One region of the Bacillus sp. AFS031507 genome, then DNA from elsewhere that is predicted to be linked to it. Evidence: riboswitches for the same ligand, from Rfam matches in the RefSeq annotation. Region 1 holds a riboswitch; each other region holds the start of a gene.
What was found. A riboswitch is a leader RNA that binds a small molecule or an ion and turns the genes downstream of it on or off. The one in region 1 is predicted to bind thiamine pyrophosphate.
Positions count from the first base shown of each region.

Region 2: another riboswitch for thiamine pyrophosphate. It lies ahead of thiM (hydroxyethylthiazole kinase); the one in region 1 lies ahead of tenA (thiaminase II).
Region 3: another riboswitch for thiamine pyrophosphate. It lies ahead of COE25_RS19125 (ABC transporter substrate-binding protein); the one in region 1 lies ahead of tenA (thiaminase II).
Region 4: another riboswitch for thiamine pyrophosphate. It lies ahead of thiC (phosphomethylpyrimidine synthase ThiC); the one in region 1 lies ahead of tenA (thiaminase II).

Region 1 is NZ_NUOW01000075.1:23,222-28,234, reverse strand. Features, by position in the region: gene COE25_RS29315 (benzoate/H(+) symporter BenE family transporter) at 660-1,880, shown strand; TPP riboswitch at 2,392-2,495, shown strand; gene tenA (thiaminase II) at 2,607-3,293, shown strand; gene COE25_RS29305 (ECF transporter S component) at 3,290-3,886, shown strand; gene COE25_RS29300 (ABC transporter ATP-binding protein) at 3,864-5,013, shown strand, end outside.
Region 2 is NZ_NUOW01000024.1:125,308-130,320, reverse strand. Features, by position in the region: gene dcuS (DcuS/MalK family sensor histidine kinase) at 1-956, shown strand, start outside; TPP riboswitch at 1,035-1,144, shown strand; gene thiM (hydroxyethylthiazole kinase) at 1,226-2,038, shown strand; gene thiD (bifunctional hydroxymethylpyrimidine kinase/phosphomethylpyrimidine kinase) at 2,054-2,872, shown strand; gene thiE (thiamine phosphate synthase) at 2,869-3,540, shown strand; gene thiW (energy coupling factor transporter S component ThiW) at 3,524-4,036, shown strand; gene COE25_RS20660 (acetylornithine deacetylase) at 4,053-5,013, shown strand, end outside.
Region 3 is NZ_NUOW01000020.1:152,140-157,152, reverse strand. Features, by position in the region: gene COE25_RS19135 (hypothetical protein) at 1-129, shown strand, start outside; gene COE25_RS31680 (hypothetical protein) at 779-937, shown strand; TPP riboswitch at 1,127-1,236, shown strand; gene COE25_RS19125 (ABC transporter substrate-binding protein) at 1,384-2,379, shown strand; gene COE25_RS19120 (thiamine-binding protein) at 2,393-2,686, shown strand; gene COE25_RS19115 (ABC transporter permease) at 2,683-3,450, shown strand; gene COE25_RS19110 (ABC transporter ATP-binding protein) at 3,447-4,187, shown strand; gene COE25_RS19105 (TatD family hydrolase) at 4,184-4,951, shown strand.
Region 4 is NZ_NUOW01000025.1:38,149-43,161, forward strand. Features, by position in the region: gene COE25_RS21580 (Ger(x)C family spore germination protein) at 1-614, shown strand, start outside; TPP riboswitch at 787-901, shown strand; gene thiC (phosphomethylpyrimidine synthase ThiC) at 1,044-2,828, shown strand; gene COE25_RS21590 (TRAP transporter small permease) at 3,305-3,802, shown strand; gene COE25_RS21595 (TRAP transporter large permease) at 3,804-5,013, shown strand, end outside.

The DNA of each region.
Region 1 (5,013 bases):
CCGAAAGTAATTATAAATCGTGCGCATCGGACGGACAGACTTTTCGACAAAAAATGACTAACAGAATAAGCTTAGGTAGTCATTTAAAGATTTTGGGGGTAGGTAGAAAAAGTTCTTTTCAGTTTTTAATGGTAATTTGTAATTTTTTCAGAGTTTGATAGAGGTTGGAGGGGAGAAGTGTTCGCGCACTTCTCCTTTTTTGCTTGGTTGGAAGCTAGTGAAGGCGACTAGTGCACGTAGAGGTTGAAAAATTAGATGAACGGTAACCATAGGAAGCGAATGATGCCCGTGGAGGTTAAAAAAATGAATTCATCGGCGTAATGTTAGGCGGTATTATCTATGAAATAGTAACTGAAATAATACCTGCAATTAGGTCAAACTTTTAAATTTGTTTGTGGATCGTTTGAAAAAGTTAGCCATCAAAGGCTAAAAGAAAAAGGTGCAGTCTCGATAACCGGCGAGAATGCACCTTTTCCCTTTTTTAAGCTATTTTTTCCTCTAGTTTATTCCCCCTCCCTTTTGTTATGATAAGACCTGCCAGTAAGTTTTTAATAATATTAACGGTTGTCGAGGATTGCCTTTGTCCTATACATTTTGTAGAAGATTGTCTAAACTAACAATAAAAGTTTTTTACTTGAAGAAGGGTATGAGGAGAAAAGATGGGGCATCCAAATAGATTAATTAGAGAGCAACCAATTGAACCATTACGTGAAAATAAAGGGAAATCATTTTTTCAAGATCTAACGACTCAAAACGTATCTTCTGGATTAATTTCTAGTACTTTAGTCATGACAGGTCCAGCGTTAATCATTCTGCAGGCAGCAGCGGCAGGGCATTTCTCTAATCAGCAAACCATCAATTGGATGTTTGCCGTCTATTTCTTTGGAGGGTTGTTAGGGATCGTAATGCCTCTGTTATTTAGAATTCCCATTACCGGAGCTCACTCGATTTCGGGGGTTGCTTTTTTAGCGACAGTGACAGCACATTTTACTTATCCCCAGCTAATTGGCGGGTATGTGATGTCAGGGCTGCTGATTTTGCTGATTGGGTTGTCAGGACTTTTTACTAAAATTATTAAATGGGTTCCGAAAGAAGTCATTGCAGCCATGCTTGCAGGTCTGGTCACCAACTATGTGGTTCAGCTTGTCCAAGACGTTAAGGCGTTACCCTTAGTGGGTGGGGCAGCCTTGCTTAGTTTCTTTATCAGTACGAAAATCTCAAAACGGATCCCGGCCGTTATGGTCGCAGTGGTTGTCGCTTTTATTACTTTGTTTTTAACCCAAGATCTACATAGCTCATCTAAGGAGATTGCTTTTTTTCTACCATCCATTCAAATGCCGGAATTTACATGGATGGGCATGGTCACATTAGGTCTGCCTCTGGCCATGTTAATCCTAAGTAATGATATGGCACCTGGAATCGGCGCACTAGAAAGCTCGGATTTTGAACCTCCGATCCGAAAAATTGTTTCTTTTAGTGGAGTGTTTTCGATTATTGCCAGTTTTTTCGGGGGGCAAAGTGCGAATATTGCTGGCATGATGACCGCCATCTGTTCTAGTTCGGATGCAGGGGTAAAATCAAAGAGGTATATGGCAGCGGTGGTATCGGGGGTTTTGACATTATTGTTTGGAGTATTCGCTTGGAAAATTGTTCCGTTTATCCAAGCGTTACCCCACGCGTTTGTGTCGATGCTAGCAGGATTTGCGTTAATCAGCGTCCTTCTTTCTAGTTTGCAGCTGGGTTTCTCCGAAAATAAATATCGCTTAAGTGCCCTATTTGCGTTCCTCATCGCGTTATCCAATGTATCATTTTTCCATATTAGTGCACCGGTATGGGGTCTGGTTGTTGGAGCGATTATTGCAAAGACGGTGGAAGCGTAATGTGCCTGTCACGCCCCGAAATTTGTCGTAGATTAATAGGTTGTTAGAGGGGAGAAGTGTTCGCACACTTCTCCTTTTTTTTGCCGCAATCTAATTTCACTATCGGAAGATTAGCCGCTGTTCATATTATGGGTATGGGCACATGTTCTAGTTCAGCGGCTAAACATGGTTCCTTTTTAAAAGAGTTATTTATTGAGGAGAGACTAGCTGTTGTGTTTTCGCAAATAAAAGCCTTACTTTCGCAGGATTACATAATTTCGAATTCTTATTATATATTTTACGAAACTAATTACATAATTTTGGATTCTTACTACATATTTTACGAAACCTATTACATAATTTCGCGCACATACTACATATTTTACAAGTCTTACGACATTTGCTGGATAATAATTGGAAATGCCTTCGAATTTCAGTGCATCTATAATCCATTTGGTCTATTTTTATAATTAAGATTTTAATTGATTGACAACATTAACCAGCGAGTGTAGAGTGAAGGTTAAATTAATAGGAAGACCACTAGGGGAGCCTTTTTATGGCTGAGACGAGAGTTATCTTGGACCCTTTGAACCTGATCTAGTTCATACTAGCGTAGGAAAGTGGAGTTCGTGTATGGATAGATATAATTATTCAGCCGCTCCATTTTTGGGGCGGTTTTTTCGTTTTTAACATTAAGTTGATCCCAATAGAGTCTTCCCATTAAAACCAATAAGGGGGCAAAATTTTATGAGTTTTTCAGCAGAATTAAGAAAAGAAGCAGATCCTATTTTCGAGGCGATTTTTGAACATCCTTTTGTGCAAGGGATAGCTAATGGGGAATTACAAAAGGAACAATTGATTCATTATGTTAAACAGGACTTTGAATATTTGAATTCGTTTATTCGCATCTATGGAATAGCGGTTTCCAAGTGTGAGAATCGTGAAGATATGGATATGTTTAATACGCAGATTTCTTTTATCTTAAACAGTGAAATCCATCCTCATAATAACTTTTGTCAAGTAGCAGGTGTTCCTTACGAGGTATTACATGGATATCCGTTATCTCCCTCGTCCCTTCATTACACGCGTCATATGCTTACCGTTGCGCACGAAGGTACATTAGGGGAAATTCTAGCTGTGCTATTACCATGTCCGTGGACGTATTGGGAAATTGGGAAAAAATTATTAACGGAGGTTAATCCAGATCCTTCTCATCCTTTTTATGATTGGATCAGTTTTTATGGAAATCGTACCGATTCGATTACCACGAAATTTTGTGCCCGTCTTGATGAGTGGGCAATGACAGCAACAGAGAGAGAAAAGGAAAAGATGAAGGATCATTTCTTGATCAGTTGTCAGCTGGAATATATGTTTTGGGATATGGCCTATAAACTTGAAGAATGGCCTGTGAAAATGGAGGTAGTGAAACGATGACTTGGAAGATGAAGGAAGTTGTCCTTGCTGTGATTCTAGCGGTCGCTTGTGGAGTGATCTATTTAGGCTGGTCGACGCTTTGGATTCCCATTTCCGCTCTTGTCGGGCCGGTGGGCGCAGGTTTTATGTTTGGAATTTGGGTGATTGCTAGTCCAATCGTTGCGTATATTATTCAAAAACCGGGAGCAGCGCTTATTGCAGAGGTTGCAGCGGCGGCAGTAGAGTTATTAACAGGAAGTCATTTTGGTTTATCGGCCCTTTTAGTAGGTGTCTTTCAAGGGATTGGTGCAGAAATCGCATTCGCAATATTCGGATATAAACGCTACAATCTATTTACTTTAATGCTATCTGGAGTTTTTGCAGCGCTAGGCAGCATGATTTATAACTTAATCGCTAACGGTTTTGATTATTACACGAAGGAAGTATTTTTTACAACGTTAGGAATTCATGTCATCAGCGGAATGATTCTCGGTGGATTGTTAGCGAAGGTCATTGTGGACGCACTCGCAAAAACAGGTGTGTTAGAACAATATGAATTGATGAAGGAAAAAAGGAAAAAGGAAAACGTCAATGGACATGTTTCTGGGATGTAAGGATCTTTCGATTCGCTTTTATAATCGCTCTGAAAAAATACTTAGTCAGATTACTTTATCCATCAATAGAGGGGAGAAAGTATTAATACTAGGGCCTAGTGGGAGTGGGAAATCGACGTTGATTTCCGCTCTTGCAGGCATTATCCCGGAGCATTTGGAGGCAGAGGTAAGTGGTGAAGTATTCTGCAGGAAAGATGCCGGTGTGATGTTTCAAGATCCAGATTCGCAATTTTGCATGCTTCATGTCGATGAAGAAATTGCGTTCAGCCTCGAAAATCGATCGATTCCGCGCAACCAAATGGACCAAATGATTTCTGAGTTAATGGATAAAGTAGGGCTGATGGTCGATAAGAAAACACCGATTGAAACTCTTTCAGGTGGGATGAAACAACGATTGGCGTTAGCTTGTCTACTGGCATTAGAACCTGAAGTCATCTTCTTTGATGAACCAACAGCCCAGCTAGACCCTGCTGGCCGGAATGAGATATTTGTTTTATTGAATCAATTAGCCCAAAAGACAAACCATACGATGGTATTTGTCGAACATGTCCTAGACGGCTGCATCGAATGGATGGATCGAGTCATTATCCTAAATGAGAATGGATGTATTATCGGGGATGGTCAGCCAAAAGAAATGCTGCTGCATTTTAAAAATGAAATGAAAGAGGCGGGTATTTGGCGCCCTAAGTTGTTTCCTCACAAATGGGAGGAAGTTGTTCAAAATGACGCGCATCCCCTATCTATCAAACTTGTTAATCTGAAAAAAACCAAACCGCTCAAGGATGGCGAGATTTTACTCCATACCGAAAATGTTGAAATTGGCTATCGGAAGAAGACCATTGTGAGTGACATTGATATAAAAATCCATAAAGGTGAATGGATTTCAATCGTCGGAGAAAATGGAAGTGGGAAAAGTACCTTCTTAAAAAGTCTGATCCGTTTGGAGCCAATTAAAAAAGGGAAAATTCTCTTTAAAAATACGGAACTAAAAAAATGGCCAGAACGAGAATTATATGAAAAAGCAGGCTTTGTTTTTCAAAATCCAGAACTTCAATTCATTACGGATACTGTCTTTGAGGAAGTTGCCTTTGGCGGCCGGCAACGAAATTGGCCTGAAGACCTGATTC
Region 2 (5,013 bases), on a different contig from region 1:
AGGAACGTAGTGCGATGCTTCAATCCACAAAGGAAGGAATTTTGGCAGTTGACCAGGATGCGTTTACCACTCTCGTAAATAATGAGGGGATCCGACTTCTTCAAAAAGCTGGCATTCATGGGTCCTTTTTAGGAAGAAAAGTGGATGACTACATGCCAAATTCTATGCTATCTTCTGTTCTAGAAACGGGGGAATCTCAATTAGACCAAGAACAAGAAATCAATCATATTACCATTTTAACCAATCGGGTTCCGGTTGTTGTCAAAGGAAAGATTGTCGGTGCGATTGCTACGTTCCGAGAAAAAACCGAAATCAAGCAATTAGCTGAACAATTAACCGGTGTAAAGCTATACGCGGAAGCACTGAGAACCCAGTCACATGAATTCATGAATAAACTGCATGTAATATCAGGTTTAATTCATATGAAAGACTATCAAATGGTCTCGTCATACATTACCAAAATTGTCGATCACCAACAAACTGAGGTAGAATTTGTTATTAGTCGTTTTAAAGATCCTGTTTTAGCAGGTTTTATTGTAGGAAAACTTAGCTTTGCTAGGGAAAATGGCTGTGAATTAATCATTGATGGGGAAGGAAGTCTACCTGAACCACAACAGCAGGAAATAACGCATGAAGTGGTAACGATCCTTGGGAATTTAATAGATAATGCACTAGATGCTGTTTCGGACCGTCCACAAAAAAAAGTTACATTAAGGTTTGACTATTACGATGATGTCCTTGCCTTAGAGGTTCATGATACAGGAAAAGGAATCGATGAGGCTGTAAAAAATCGCTTATTTATAAAAGGGTATTCCACCAAAGGTGAAAATCGAGGAATCGGTTTATCATTGGTGCAGAGAAGCTTGGAAAAATTAAATGGACAGATAGAAATTCATTCCCAAAAAGATAAAGGGACAACATTTATTGTTACTTTCCTTTATAAAGGCAAACAATAATAATGTTATGTTAACTGGTACTTTTTCCTTTACATTCTAGTACTATAGGAATATTATGTAGTTAATTAAATAAAGTATTAGATCTACTAGGGGTGCCCTGTAAACAGGCTGAGAGAAAATGGAGAAATTTTCAACCCTTCGGACCTGATCTGGGTAATACCAGCGTAGGAAAGTAGCCAAGTGAATGTTAATTATTTCTTTGACTAACTAACCAGGTCCATTATTGGATCTGGTTTTTTTATTTTAAAAAAAGAAACGGGGAAATTGAGATGGAAAAAAATAGTTTGTATGAAACGTTGGAAGAAGTTAGAAAGGTTAACCCGCTGGTACATAATATTACCAATGTGGTTGTTACAAATTTTACGGCAAATGGGCTTCTTGCCCTTGGTGCCTCACCGGTCATGGCATATGCAGCCGAGGAAGTAGCAGATATGGCCAAGATTGCAAGTTCATTAGTATTGAACATTGGAACATTAAACCCACAGACAGTAGATTCGATGATCATTGCCGGAAAAGCGGCTAATGAATCCGGTGTTCCCGTCATTTTTGACCCGGTTGGTGCAGGGGCTACCCGCTATCGAACCGAAACCGCGCAAAGAATTATGAACGAGGTAAATGTCTCTGTGATTAGAGGAAACGCAGCCGAAATTGCCAATGTGGTTGGTGAAAAGTGGGAAATTAAGGGCGTCGATGCTGGGGATGCAAAAGGAAATATCATTGAACTAGCTATTACTTCAGCACAAAAATTGAATGGTCTTGTCGTCATCACTGGAAAAGAGGATATTGTTTCGGATGGGAAAACAACCTATGTCGTGTCAAATGGACATCCAATTTTAACGAAGGTGACAGGCACTGGATGTTTATTAACCTCAGTGATTGGAGCGTTTGCAGGAGTGGAGAAGGACCTGCTTCAAGCTTCAGTGGCTGCTTTAACGTATTATGGAATCGCGGCAGAAAAGGCAGCGGCAAAAACAGTTGAAATGGGACCTGGTAGTTTCCAAATCGAATTTTTAAACCAATTAGCTTTAGTTTCTTCCGAAGATATCATTTCACATGCTTCTTTTAAAAAGTTTAATCGATAAATGGAGGTAATTTGAATGAAAAAAGCATTAACAATCGCTGGTTCTGATAGCGGCGGTGGAGCAGGAATTCAAGCGGATTTAAAGACATTTCAGGAATTAGAGGTTTTCGGAATGTCAGCATTGACCGCTGTAACGGCCCAAAATACATTAGGAGTTCATGCTGTCTATCCAATGACAGCTGAGGCAGTCGTAAAACAGATCGAAGCGATCGGCGAGGATATCGGTGCGGATGCGGTGAAAACAGGAATGCTTTTTAATGCTGAAATCATTGAGGCCGTCGCTGCACAGCTCAGGAATTATCAATGGCAAAATATTGTTGTCGATCCAGTCATGATTGCTAAAGGTGGCGCTTCCTTGTTGCAAATGGAAGCCATTTCTGCCATGAAAAAATACTTATTGCCGCTAGCAACGGTAATCACCCCGAATATTCCAGAAGCGGAAGTACTAACGGGCATGTCGATTATGACGGTGGAAGATAAACTGGAGTCTGCTAAAAGACTACATGCGTTAGGCGTAAAAAATGTCGTAATTAAGGGTGGCCATGATGAAAATGAGTCTGAATCCACTGATTTATTATTTGATGGAAAGAAATTTTACTACTTTACCAGCAAGAGAATTCAGACAAAGAACACACATGGAACAGGCTGTACTTTTTCCGCAGTAATTACTGCTGAACTAGCAAAAGGGGAAACTCTTTATGAAGCAGTATGTATAGCAAAGGATTTTATTCAGGCGGCAATTGAGAACCATTTGGAGATCGGGCAAGGATATGGTCCAACTAACCATTGGGCATATCGAAAAAGGAAAAGCGCTAAGGAGCTGGCTGAATTATGAAAAACCTACAAGCGGCTTTAAGTGTTTATTTTATCATGGGCAGTACCAACTGTTTAAAGGATCCAGCCGAAGTATTAAAAGAGGCAATTGCCGGTGGGATTACACTTTTTCAATTTCGTGAAAAGGGTGACGGCGCATTAACTGGAGCTGACAAATATGCACTTGCGAAAGAACTTCAAGCAATTTGCAGAGCACATCATATCCCTTTCATTGTTAATGACGATATCGAGTTGGCTGTGGCAATTGATGCGGACGGTGTACATATCGGACAAGAGGATGAAACGGTATTCACAGTTCGAGAGAAGATTGGCGATAGGAGAATCCTTGGGGTTTCCGTCCATTCAACGGAAGAAGCAATGATTGCAATAAGCGGTGGTGCTGACTATTTTGGCATTGGCCCTGTTTTTCCGACAAAAACAAAGGCGGATGCCAAGCCATCACGGGGAACAATACTGATCGAAAAATTACGAAAAGATGGCATTGATATTCCGATTGTTGGGATCGGCGGGATCACGGTAGAAAACGCTCAATCGGTAGTGGAAGCTGGGGCAAATGGGGTTTCCGTTATTACGGCAATAAGCCATGCAGAATCACCAATCGAAGCAGCCAGAGCGTTAAGAAATAGTGTCGGTATTCATGAGAGGTATTCAAATGAACAAAACACATAAACTGACGTTAACTGCGATGATGATAGCCATTGGTACCATTTCAAGCAACCTGTTCTATATACCGATTGGATTTACAAAGGTCTTCCCGGTTCAGCACTTTTTGAACGTTTTATCAGCCGTTCTTTTAGGACCTTATTATGCTGTAGCTCAGGCCTTTTGCGTTTCCCTGCTAAGAAATCTGATGGGAACTGGTTCGATTTTTGCCTTTCCCGGAAGTATGGTTGGAGCCTTACTGGCCTCGCTATTATTTTGGAAGACTAGGAAGATCTATCTTGCTTTTATCGGTGAAGTAATTGGAACGGGTATCATTGGGGCACTGCTTTCTTACCCAATCGCTACTCTTTTTCTCGGTCAAAAGGCCACATTATTTGGGTTTATTCCATTATTTATATTTAGCTCGTTTGCTGGAGCGCTGATTGGATTTATTATTTTAACCGTATTTTTAAGAAAGAAAGTTTTGATTGTTAGTGAAAATGATACCACTATCAGAAACTAATCATGGGAGTAAACAAATGAAAGAGGATTTGCTTGAAAAAATCTCACAAGAAGTTGAAGCGAGAGAAGCGGAATTAATCGAATTGTTGACCAACCTTATCGCTTTTCCATCCGTTAGTCCTCCTGCACGGAATACAAATGATGTCCAGGAATTTATAAAAGGGTATTTAGAAAACATGGGATTTTCCACAGATAAATGGGATGTCTATCCCGGAGATCCGAATGTGGTTGGCCACTTACCTGGAGAATCTTCTGATCAATATAATAGTTTGATTGTAAATGGTCATGTGGATGTCGCGGAAGTTGGGGATAATACAGAATGGGATTATTCTCCGTTTTCTGCCTATCGCAAAGATTCCTACATATATGGACGTGGTGTGGCCGATATGAAAGGTGGAATTGCAGCATCACTAATCGCAATTAAACTTTTAAAAGATCTGGGTATCCCGCTCAAAGGTGATCTCCAATTTCAATCTGTTATCGGTGAGGAAGTTGGAGAGGCTGGGACGCTGGCGTGCACTGAGAGGGGTTACACCGCTGATTATGCAGTAGTGGTCGATACCAGTGATTTACATATTCAAGGACAAGGCGGCGTCATAACTGGATGGATTACCATTCAAAGCAAAGAAACTTTTCATGATGGAATCCGTAGGAAGATGATTCATGCAGGTGGCGGTGTTAAAGGGGCCAGTGCGATCGAGAAAATGATGAAGATTATTTCGGGACTACAAGACTTAGAACGCCACTGGGCCGTTACGAAAAGTTATCAGGGCTTTCCTCCCGGCACAAATACGATTAATCCTGCCGTTATTGAAGGTGGCAGGCATGCTGCATTTGTGGCTGATCGCTGTGCTCTATGGGTTACCGTTCATTTTTACCCGAATGAAGACTATGAAGAGGTAATTAAAGAAATAGAACAACATATTGGTGCAGTTGCAGCGGCAGATCCGTGGCTTCGCGAGAATCCGCCACAGTTTG
Region 3 (5,013 bases), on a different contig from region 1:
CTTTCCAACAATATTAGCCTAACTTTTACAATAGAAGGTGTTGACCAATCTCAAAATATTGGTGGATGGGTTAACATAAATGAACTTATGTCGGTATCTGGACAGGTAGTTGACGCGAATTGTATTTAGTTGGGATTGATTATAAGCATAAAAAAGGGCGATGACAGCCAGGGGGTGTCATCGCCCTTTTTGTGACAGTATGGCCATAAAGGAAGAGAGTGGAAAATATAAAACTCTAAATATGTAAAAATATTGAAATTCACAATACTTTTCTAAAGCTATCCTAATTCTCTTGGGATAGCTTTTAGTGGTAGCTAACTCCTTTATTTAACTATGCCTTCACGAAGCCAAATGATCTGAATTCATTCCAATTACCCGTCAAACTATTTATAGGGGTTATGAAATCCTGCGAATAAATTTGCCTCGGTTGAAGAATATTGTTTATTTTCTTCTTGAGCTAACGACGCAGGTTATTTGAATAAAAGGCATTACGAATTTGAGTCTTATATTGCAGTAAAAACAAAAATAAGCGTCTAAATGACGCTTCATATGAAGTTGAGATCACTATTAGAAGATATTGGATATTTAAAATCGGATAGAGTCATAGGTTAGGGGTAACCTCAACAATTTTTCATAAAATTTTTTCAAGTCGGCATAAGTTGGATTTTTTATTATTCACACATGACTTAGTTATCACATTATTTCGTGCTATTCTTACGTTAGTACAAATTGTTGTGGGTGAGAAAACCATTCCCAATTACAGGGAGTTCGTAGATTTATGTTAGCTACTAATGATGCACATTCATTATATAACCAATACTGTTTTGAACAGATTGTTAATCCAGAACTATTTATGCAAAAGGAACTAAAATCCATATCAACAATAAAAACTCTTCTAACGATTGCAAGAAATCAAGATATGCCCCTGTTCGTATAAGTTATCATGAACGAAACTAGCTCCTTACTCGTAACACCGTAGGTTAACTAGCAAAGTTATTTCGTGCAGGTGAATTAAGATGAGAACCGGATGTTTCATGATAGGAAGTATTTGTTAACAAGCATAAATAGATAAAAGCAGTTGGCATTGTCTGCCTTGACTGATATAGTAGTATATGAAGTGGAATACGATGTAATGTGGGGGAACCGGTGATGCCGGTTGAGATTTAGTCCGTGAGACGATGACCCTTGGAACCTGATCTGGTTGATACCGGCGGAGGGAACATATTCTTAAACAATTAATTGTTTGCTGATATGCACTCAGGTTTCTTTGCCTGGGTGCTTTATTTTGTTTAAGCAAGTTTTTGCCTTCTAACCAACACTGAGGTTTCAGCCTATTTATTTTGTTTCACTTTAGATATTATTTTTACATATGGAGGATTCAAAATGAAGAAATGGCTAGTACTAGTCCTATCAGTCTTTCTAATGACTGGATGTAGCAGCAAAAAAGAAACAGAAAACGTAAAAGGAAAAAAACAACCGCTTAAAAAGGTCTCGATTGTACTGGATTGGACGCCAAATACCAATCATACTGGATTATATGTTGCAAAAGAAAAAGGATTCTTTAAAAAAGAAGGCTTGGATGTGGATATTATCATGCCAGGTGAGACCGGTGCTGACCAACTAGTAGCTTCTGGCAAGTCGCAATTTGGTGTTGGCTACCAAGAAGCCATTACTCAGGCACGTATACAAGGGGTGCCGCTCGTATCGATCGCTGCAGTGATTCAGCACAATACATCAGGATTCGCTTCACCTGTTGGCAAACAGATTCAATCTCCGAAGGATTTTGAAGGAAAAACATACGGTGGATGGGGCTCGCCAGTCGAAAAATCTGTCATCACTTCTCTAATGAAAAAGGAAAACGCTGATACTAATAAGGTGAAAATCGTGAACATGGGGGATACGGACTTTTTTACGGCTGTGAAACGAGACATCGATTTCGCTTGGATTTACTATGGGTGGACTGGTGTAGAAGCAGACCTTCGTAATGAAAAAATTAATATGGTTTACTTAACAGATTACTCTGACAAACTGGACTACTATACACCTGTTTTAGAAACAAATGAAAAAATGATCGAAGAGAACCCTGAAACGGTTAAGGCGTTCGTAAATGCCGCTGCCAAGGGATATGAATTTGCCATTAAAAACCCTGATCAAGCTGCAGATATCCTGATTAAAGCAGCACCGGATTTAGATCCAAAGCTTGTAAAGAAGAGTCAAGAATGGTTGTCTCCAAAATATCAGGATGATGCAAAGGAATGGGGAATTCAAAAGCAAGAGGTTTGGGAAAATTATGCCCAATGGATGTATGATAATAAGCTTCTTGACAAGAAATTAGATGGGAAAAAAGCATTTACAAATGAATTTTTACCAAAACACTAGGGGGTAGAAGAACATGGCAAATTCATTAATCAGCATACAAATCATACCGAAAACAAAGGATGGAGAAGACGTCATTCCATACGTTGATGAAGCCATTAAAGTCATTGCTGAATCTGGTGTGAAATATGAGGTACACCCGTTAGAAACAACCATGGAAGGTGAACTGCACGAATTATTTACCGTGATTTCAAAAATGAATGAACGAATGATTGAAATGGGAAGCAAAAATGTCATTTCTCAAGTGAAAATCCTTTATCAGCCAACAGGCATTTCCATGGATGACTTAACGGAGAAATATCGATCATGAGGATGAATCTTGTAAAAGGGTGGAGACCGATTTTGGTTCTCCTCCTTTTGTTTGTCATTTGGGAGATTGTCGTTAAAATAGCAGAAGTGCCGGAATGGCTTCTTCCGCCGCCATCAAAGATTTTCACAGAGGCCATTGCCGGTTGGCGTGATTTTTATCCAGATGTGTTTTCAACGGTTAAAATTTCATTATTTGGATTTGTAGTTGGAGCATTCATTGGACTGGCAGTCGCCATTTTATTCCATCTGGTACCTGTTTTAAGGGATTCTTTTTATCCATTGTTGATTTTATCGCAAAATGTTCCCATTATCGTTCTGGCTCCACTGTTGGTGATTTGGTTTGGGTTTGGCTTATTACCCAAAATGATTGTCATCACCCTTGTTTGTTTCTTTCCCATTACAGTGGCCGCCTTAGATGGATTTAGCCAAACCCCTTCAGAGTTGAAGCATTATATGAGGATGGCAGGTGCATCCAAAACACAGCTTTTTTGGAAATTGGAGCTGCCGTTTTCGTTGCCCTCGATTTTTTCAGGCTTTAAGGTTTCTGCCACGTATAGTGTAATGGGTGCCGTTATTTCTGAATGGCTTGGTGCTAAGCAGGGGATTGGTGTCTTTATGACATTCGCATCGTCGTCTTTTCGAACGGACCGGGTGTTCGTTGCCATTTTTACCATCATGTTCTTAAGCCTCTTATTTTTCTTTTTAATCGTTTTTATGGAACGAAGAGTGGTTCGCTGGCAGCCGAAAGGGGATGAGAAAAAATGAGCTATCTTCGTTTTCAAAACGTTTCGAAACGTTTCGGGCAAAATGAAGTACTGAATGACCTTGATTTTTCCATTAATAAAGATGAATTTGTTTCTATTATTGGCCCTTCAGGTAGTGGGAAAAGCACCATTTTCAATTTAATAGGAGGAATTCTTTCACCTGATGAAGGGGAGATCCTATTAGACAACCAGTGCGTTAATGGCAAGCGTGGTTTTATTAGCTATATGCCTCAAACTTCTTCTCTTTTCCCGTGGAGGACGATACTTGAAAATGTCCTTCTTGGCCAAGAGCTTCAGGGAAAAAAAGAGGTAAAAGCAGCACGAGAAATGCTGGCGATTGCAGGACTCTCTGATTATGAAAACGCCTATCCTCACATGCTATCTGGGGGAATGAAGCAGCGGGCTGCTTTTATCCGTGCCTTATTGAGCCCGCAAGAGGTGATCTGTCTTGATGAGCCTTTTTCAGCATTAGATGAGCTAACCCGGTTTGAAATGCAAAAATGGTTATTGGAAATGTGGGAATCACATCGAAGGACTATTCTTTTTATTACTCATAATATTGAGGAAGCATTGTTTCTATCCGATCGAGTGATGATGCTGTCTGGTAAGCAGGCAAAGGTCGTTTCAAACATAGAGGTTCCATTTGAAAGGCCGAGGCACGAAGGTGTTTTACTGGATGAAAGCTTTATTCAATGCAAAAGGGATGTATATTACCAATTAGTAGGTGAAGTCAAATGAACATAATCGACGCTCATATACATTTGGATCGCTATCAGGATGAGGAAATCAAACGGATTGTAATGAATTCTGCCCGTATCGAAGCCTTGATTTCTGTATCCTTTCATTTGGATTCCAGTAAAAGAAACCTTTTGCTTTCACAAAAATATCAAAAGGTAAAACCTGCATTCGGATACCATCCAGAACAAGCATTGCCTTCAGAAAACGAGCTAAAGGGGCTGCTAAATTGGATGGACGACCACCTTGACGAAATGATTGCTGTAGGAGAGGTGGGGCTGCCATACTACTTAAGGCAAGAGCAGGGGATTTCGATTGCTCCTTATCTTGAAGTATTAGAAGTGTTTATAAGTAAGGCGAAAATATGGGACAAACCAATTGTTCTTCATGCTGTTTACGATGATGCGCCTCTCGTTTGTGACCTTCTCGAAAAATATTCTGTTTCCAAAGCGCATTTTCATTGGTTTAAAGGGGATCAGAAAACAATAGACCGAATGATAAGAAACGGCTACCATATTTCTATTACCCCGGATGTGGTGTATGAACGAGAAATCCAGCAGCTTGTAAGCGTCTATCCTCTCGAGCTCATGATGGTTGAAACAGATGGTCCTTGGCCATTTGAAGGTCCTTTTGCAGGGGAAATGACCCATCCGAATATGATGGAGGAATCCATAAGGAAAATCGCCCTGCTAAAGAAGCTTTCCGTTGCGGAAGTTTCAGATGTCTTACATCAAAACACAAAAGGGTTTTATCAATTAACATCTTGAAGCTGCCGATCAAACATTGGCAGCCTTCTTTATTTTTAAAGTTTTTTTCACCTAATTTCAGA
Region 4 (5,013 bases), on a different contig from region 1:
TCTCGATTATTAAATTAGACGGTAAGCTAAAATCAGGATCCAGTTTTCTTTTGCAAAATGTGATCTCGGAAAATGGAGAAGTGAAATTTGCAGGAGCTGCCGTGATAAAAGGAAAGACAAAAAAACTGCGTGGTTTTTTAAATGAAGAGGAATTGGAGGGGATAACATGGATAACAGGCAAGGGGAAAGGCGGTTTGGTAAAAAGTTTTGATAAACAGACTAGTGGGCTAATCGTATATGAGCTAGATTCTATGAAAAGTAAAATCACCTCTCATGTTAAGGGAAACTATATCTCTTTTGATGTAAACATCGAATCAGAAGGGCGATTATCTGAGAATTGGGTGGTTTCAGGTAACTCTTTTGATAATACATTTCTAAAACGGGCAGAAGAATCCACCGAAAAAGAAGTAAAACGATTGGTTGAACATACAATTAAAAAAACGCAAAGGAAATATCGAGTAGACGTTGCTGGCTTTGGAAACCGTTTAAGAATTGAGCATCCGAAAGTATGGGAAAAAGTCAAAAAAGATTGGGATCAAACATTCAGTGAGGTTCCAATTTACTACAACGTAAAAATAACAATCAAAGATTATGGAGCGTCAGGTCACAAGTAAGCCTTCTTTTTTTCGGGTACAAAAAAGAATTATACTTCTTAAAATCCAAGCAAGTAGATATCTAACCTTTCTCTCTATCCTAGACATACTATCTAAAACGACTATATCACTTTAAATAATATTATGTATTTCATTTTTACCAATACTCATATATAATGTAACTTAATTGAATATAAATAACTAGGGGTGCCCAATAAGTTGGGCTGAGAAAGAAACACGATGAAGTTTCTTGACTCTTGGGACCTGATCTGGATCATACCAGCGTGGGGAAGTTAGAATAGACAATCTTTACTGCACCTATACTTCTGCATACATATTAGCCGGGTCCAACCATTTATGGGCCCGGCTTTTTGATGTACTTTTATACGCTTATTCACTTGTTATGGTCTGTATCTCGTCCTTTATATTCAAAAAAAGGAGAGATGTATTATGTCAACGACTTCATTAAACGAACAAAATATTTCCATCATGTCAAGTTTTCCAGGAAGTAAAAAAGTATATGTAACAGGTTCGAGATCCGACATTAAAGTACCAATGCGTGAAATTGAGTTAAGCCCGACAACGGGTGCGTTTGGAGAAGAGGAAAACCTTCCAGTTCGCGTCTATGATACAAGCGGTCCTTATACGGATCTAAATTATTCTGTTGATATTACAAAAGGTCTTCCTGCCATTCGAAGCACATGGATTCATGAACGAGCAGATGTTGAAGAATACGAAGGTAGAGAAATTAAACCTGAAGATAATGGGTATAACGATCAAAATGATCCTCGTGCCAATCATAACGTGTTTCCTGGTTTAAAGCGCAAACCAGTACGTGCAAAAAAAGGGAAAAATGTCACACAGCTTCATTATGCTAAAAAGGGAATTATTACTCCTGAAATGGAGTTTATCGCCATAAGGGAAAATATGAAACCTGAATTTGTGCGTGATGAAGTGGCAAAAGGTCGAGCGATTATTCCTTCTAATATCAATCATCCAGAGTCAGAACCTATGATAATAGGACGTAATTTTCATGTTAAAATTAATGCGAATATCGGTAACTCGGCTGTTTCATCCTCCATCGAACAAGAGGTTGAAAAAATGACATGGGCGACGCGCTGGGGTGCTGATAATATTATGGATCTATCAACAGGTAAAAACATTCATACAACAAGGGAATGGATTGTTCGAAACTCAGCAGTTCCTGTCGGCACCGTCCCCATTTATCAAGCACTTGAAAAAGTAAATGGTGTTGCTGAAGATCTTACATGGGAGGTTTACCGTGATACCTTGATCGAACAAGCGGAGCAAGGTGTTGATTACTTCACAATTCATGCTGGTGTTCTTTTACGATATGTTCCATTAACGGCAAAACGGTTAACAGGTATTGTATCCCGCGGTGGATCAATCATGGCACAATGGTGTTTACACCACCATAAAGAAAGCTTTTTATATACTCACTTTGAAGAAATCTGCGAAATAATGAAATCATATGATGTTGCATTCTCTTTAGGGGATGGTTTACGTCCTGGGTCTATTGCAGATGCGAATGATGAAGCACAGTTTGCAGAATTAGAGACTCTTGGAGAGCTAACAAAAATTGCTTGGGAACATGATGTACAAGTGATGATCGAAGGACCTGGACATGTACCTATGCACCTAATTAAAGAAAATATGGATAAACAACTAGAAGTGTGTCAGGAAGCACCATTCTACACACTTGGACCTCTTACGACTGATATAGCACCTGGTTATGATCACATTACATCTGCTATTGGGGCTGCAATGATTGGTTGGTATGGGACAGCTATGCTTTGTTATGTAACGCCTAAAGAACATTTAGGTTTACCGAATAGAGAGGATGTTCGTGTAGGGGTTATTACTTACAAAATTGCCGCCCATGCTGCTGATTTGGCAAAAGGACATCCAGGAGCACAAAAAAGAGATGATGCCTTATCAAAAGCTCGTTTTGAATTCCGTTGGAGAGATCAGTTTAATTTATCTTTAGATCCTGAACGAGCAATAGAATATCATGATGAAACCTTACCTGCGGAAGGTGCAAAAACAGCACATTTCTGTTCAATGTGTGGACCAAAATTTTGTAGCATGAGAATCTCTCAAGATATTCGTAATTATGCGAAAGAAAACAAACTTGATACGAAGGAAGCTATTGAAACAGGTATGAAGGAAAAAGCTAAGGAGTTTAAACAATCTGGGGGCAGCATATATCAGTAACTTTCCTGGCTTGTGACTGGCACATTTTCTGTGGTAATCAAAAATTTTGCGGGACAGATCTGAAACATAGTATAGAAAAAGGCACAACTAGCAAATATAGCCTAGTTGTGCCTTTTTGCGTGCAATCTTCCGAATGTCCTCGATAAGAACCGACCCCAAGGTCTATGAATTTATATAATGCAACACTACTGATGCTATTTATAATATTCCTCTACGGTCTCGGAATCACTACTAGAATTGATAGAGCCTATTTTTTTAACCAGTTGATGGAATACCGTTAACATGGTAAGTTTAATATTAATATATATTTAATTCGTTTATTAAACTTATAAAAACTAGTAAATAGTTTCAAATAGAAAGGATTTCAAATTCCACCTAAAAAAATCACAAATTATCCTAAAAAAAGAACATTCAAAAACATTCAAAAGATTCATAAAATGAGAGACAGGAAAACGTTTTCAAATGGGGGGAATCAAATGAATGTAATCAAAAAAGTAGGTCTAGTCATCGATGCCATTTTTGAAAAATTCACACTACTATCGTTAATTGCTTTAATTTTTGTCGTCACCCTACAAGTTTTTACCAGGAAATTATTTAATTTTGTTTTCTTTTGGTCAGAGGAAGTTACTCTTTTGTTACTAGCTTGGTTTGCCTTTATGGCCATTGCGGTGGGATTTCGAGAGTATATCCATTTAGGCATTGATTCTTTCACGAATCTATTTCCTAAAAGTTTTAATAAAGTTTTAGATAAAATTATCAGTGCCTCTATTTTTGCCTTCGGATTATACTTGGTGATCCAGGGCTGGGACTTCACGGTATTGATGATGGATTCAACCCTGCCGGCGACAAAATGGCCGAGTAGTATCACTTATGCGGTTATGCCTGTCACTGGTGTGATGATTTGTGTATATTCGCTTTTGCAATTCTTTAACATTAACACCACTCGTCACAAAGAGATAGAGGAGGGTATGTAACTTGGACAGCAACACAATTGGGATCATTATCTTACTATCAAGCTTTGTTATTTTAATCTTACTTCGTTTTCCCATTGCCCTAACGCTGATTGCCTCGTCATTACTGACGGTTATCTATCTAGGTATACCTCTTCCGGTAGTGGGCCAGCAAATGATTCAAGGGATGAATTCCTTTTCTTTACTTGCGATTCCGTTCTTTATTTTGACAGGACAAATTATGAGTGAGGGCGGCCTTGCGACTCGAATTGTGAATCTGGCAAGTTTAATGGTTGGCAGAATTCGCGGTGGGCTCGCCATGGTTAACAGTGTAGCTGCATTGTTCTTTGGAAATATCTCTGGTTCTGCCGTCGCCGACGTTTCTTCTGTTGGTTCAGTTATGATTCCGATGATGAAAAAGAAGGGATACGAAGCAGACTATGCAGTGGGAGTAACGATTGCATCGGCCATTCAAGGTGTGGTAGTTCCGCCGAGTCATAATCTTGTTTTATATTCCTTAGCAGCAGGTGGTGTTTCCATCGCCAGTTTATTTATGGCTGGGATTGTTCCTGGATTTATTATGTTAATTTCCTTAATGATCACAGGTTACATTATTGCTAGAAAACGAGGCTACCAAAAAGCGGACCCTGTTCCAAAGTCAGAAATTGGCGGGATCCTTCTACATGGACTTTTATCCTTAAGCCCAGCAGTCATTATTTTGGGCGGGATTATGAGTGGCTGGTTTACAGCAACGGAATCTGGGGCATTAGCTTGTTTGTATTCTTTTATTCTAGCGTTTGTTGTCTATAGGGAAGCAAAATTTTCTAATGTATGGAAAATATTAACCCGGACGATGAGAACTGTTTCGATGGTATTTTTCTTAATAGCAGCATCCGCTTCGTTTGGCTGGATATTAGCTTACCTGAAAATTCCTTCAATGGTAACGAACTTATTTTTAAGTGTTTCTGATAACCCGATTATTATTCTATTAATTATTAATATTTTGTTGCTTCTCCTTGGAGCACCAATGGACATGGCACCAATGATTTTAATTATGACACCTATTCTTCTTCCAGTTGTAACCAGCTTTGGAATGGATCCGGTGCATTTCGGAATCGTCCTGATTTTAAATGCTGGGATTGGCCTTTTAACGCCGCCTGTAGGAACCGTTTTGTTCGTTGGATGTGCGATAGGTAAGGTCTCGATACAACAAGGGACAAAAGCAATGATGCCAT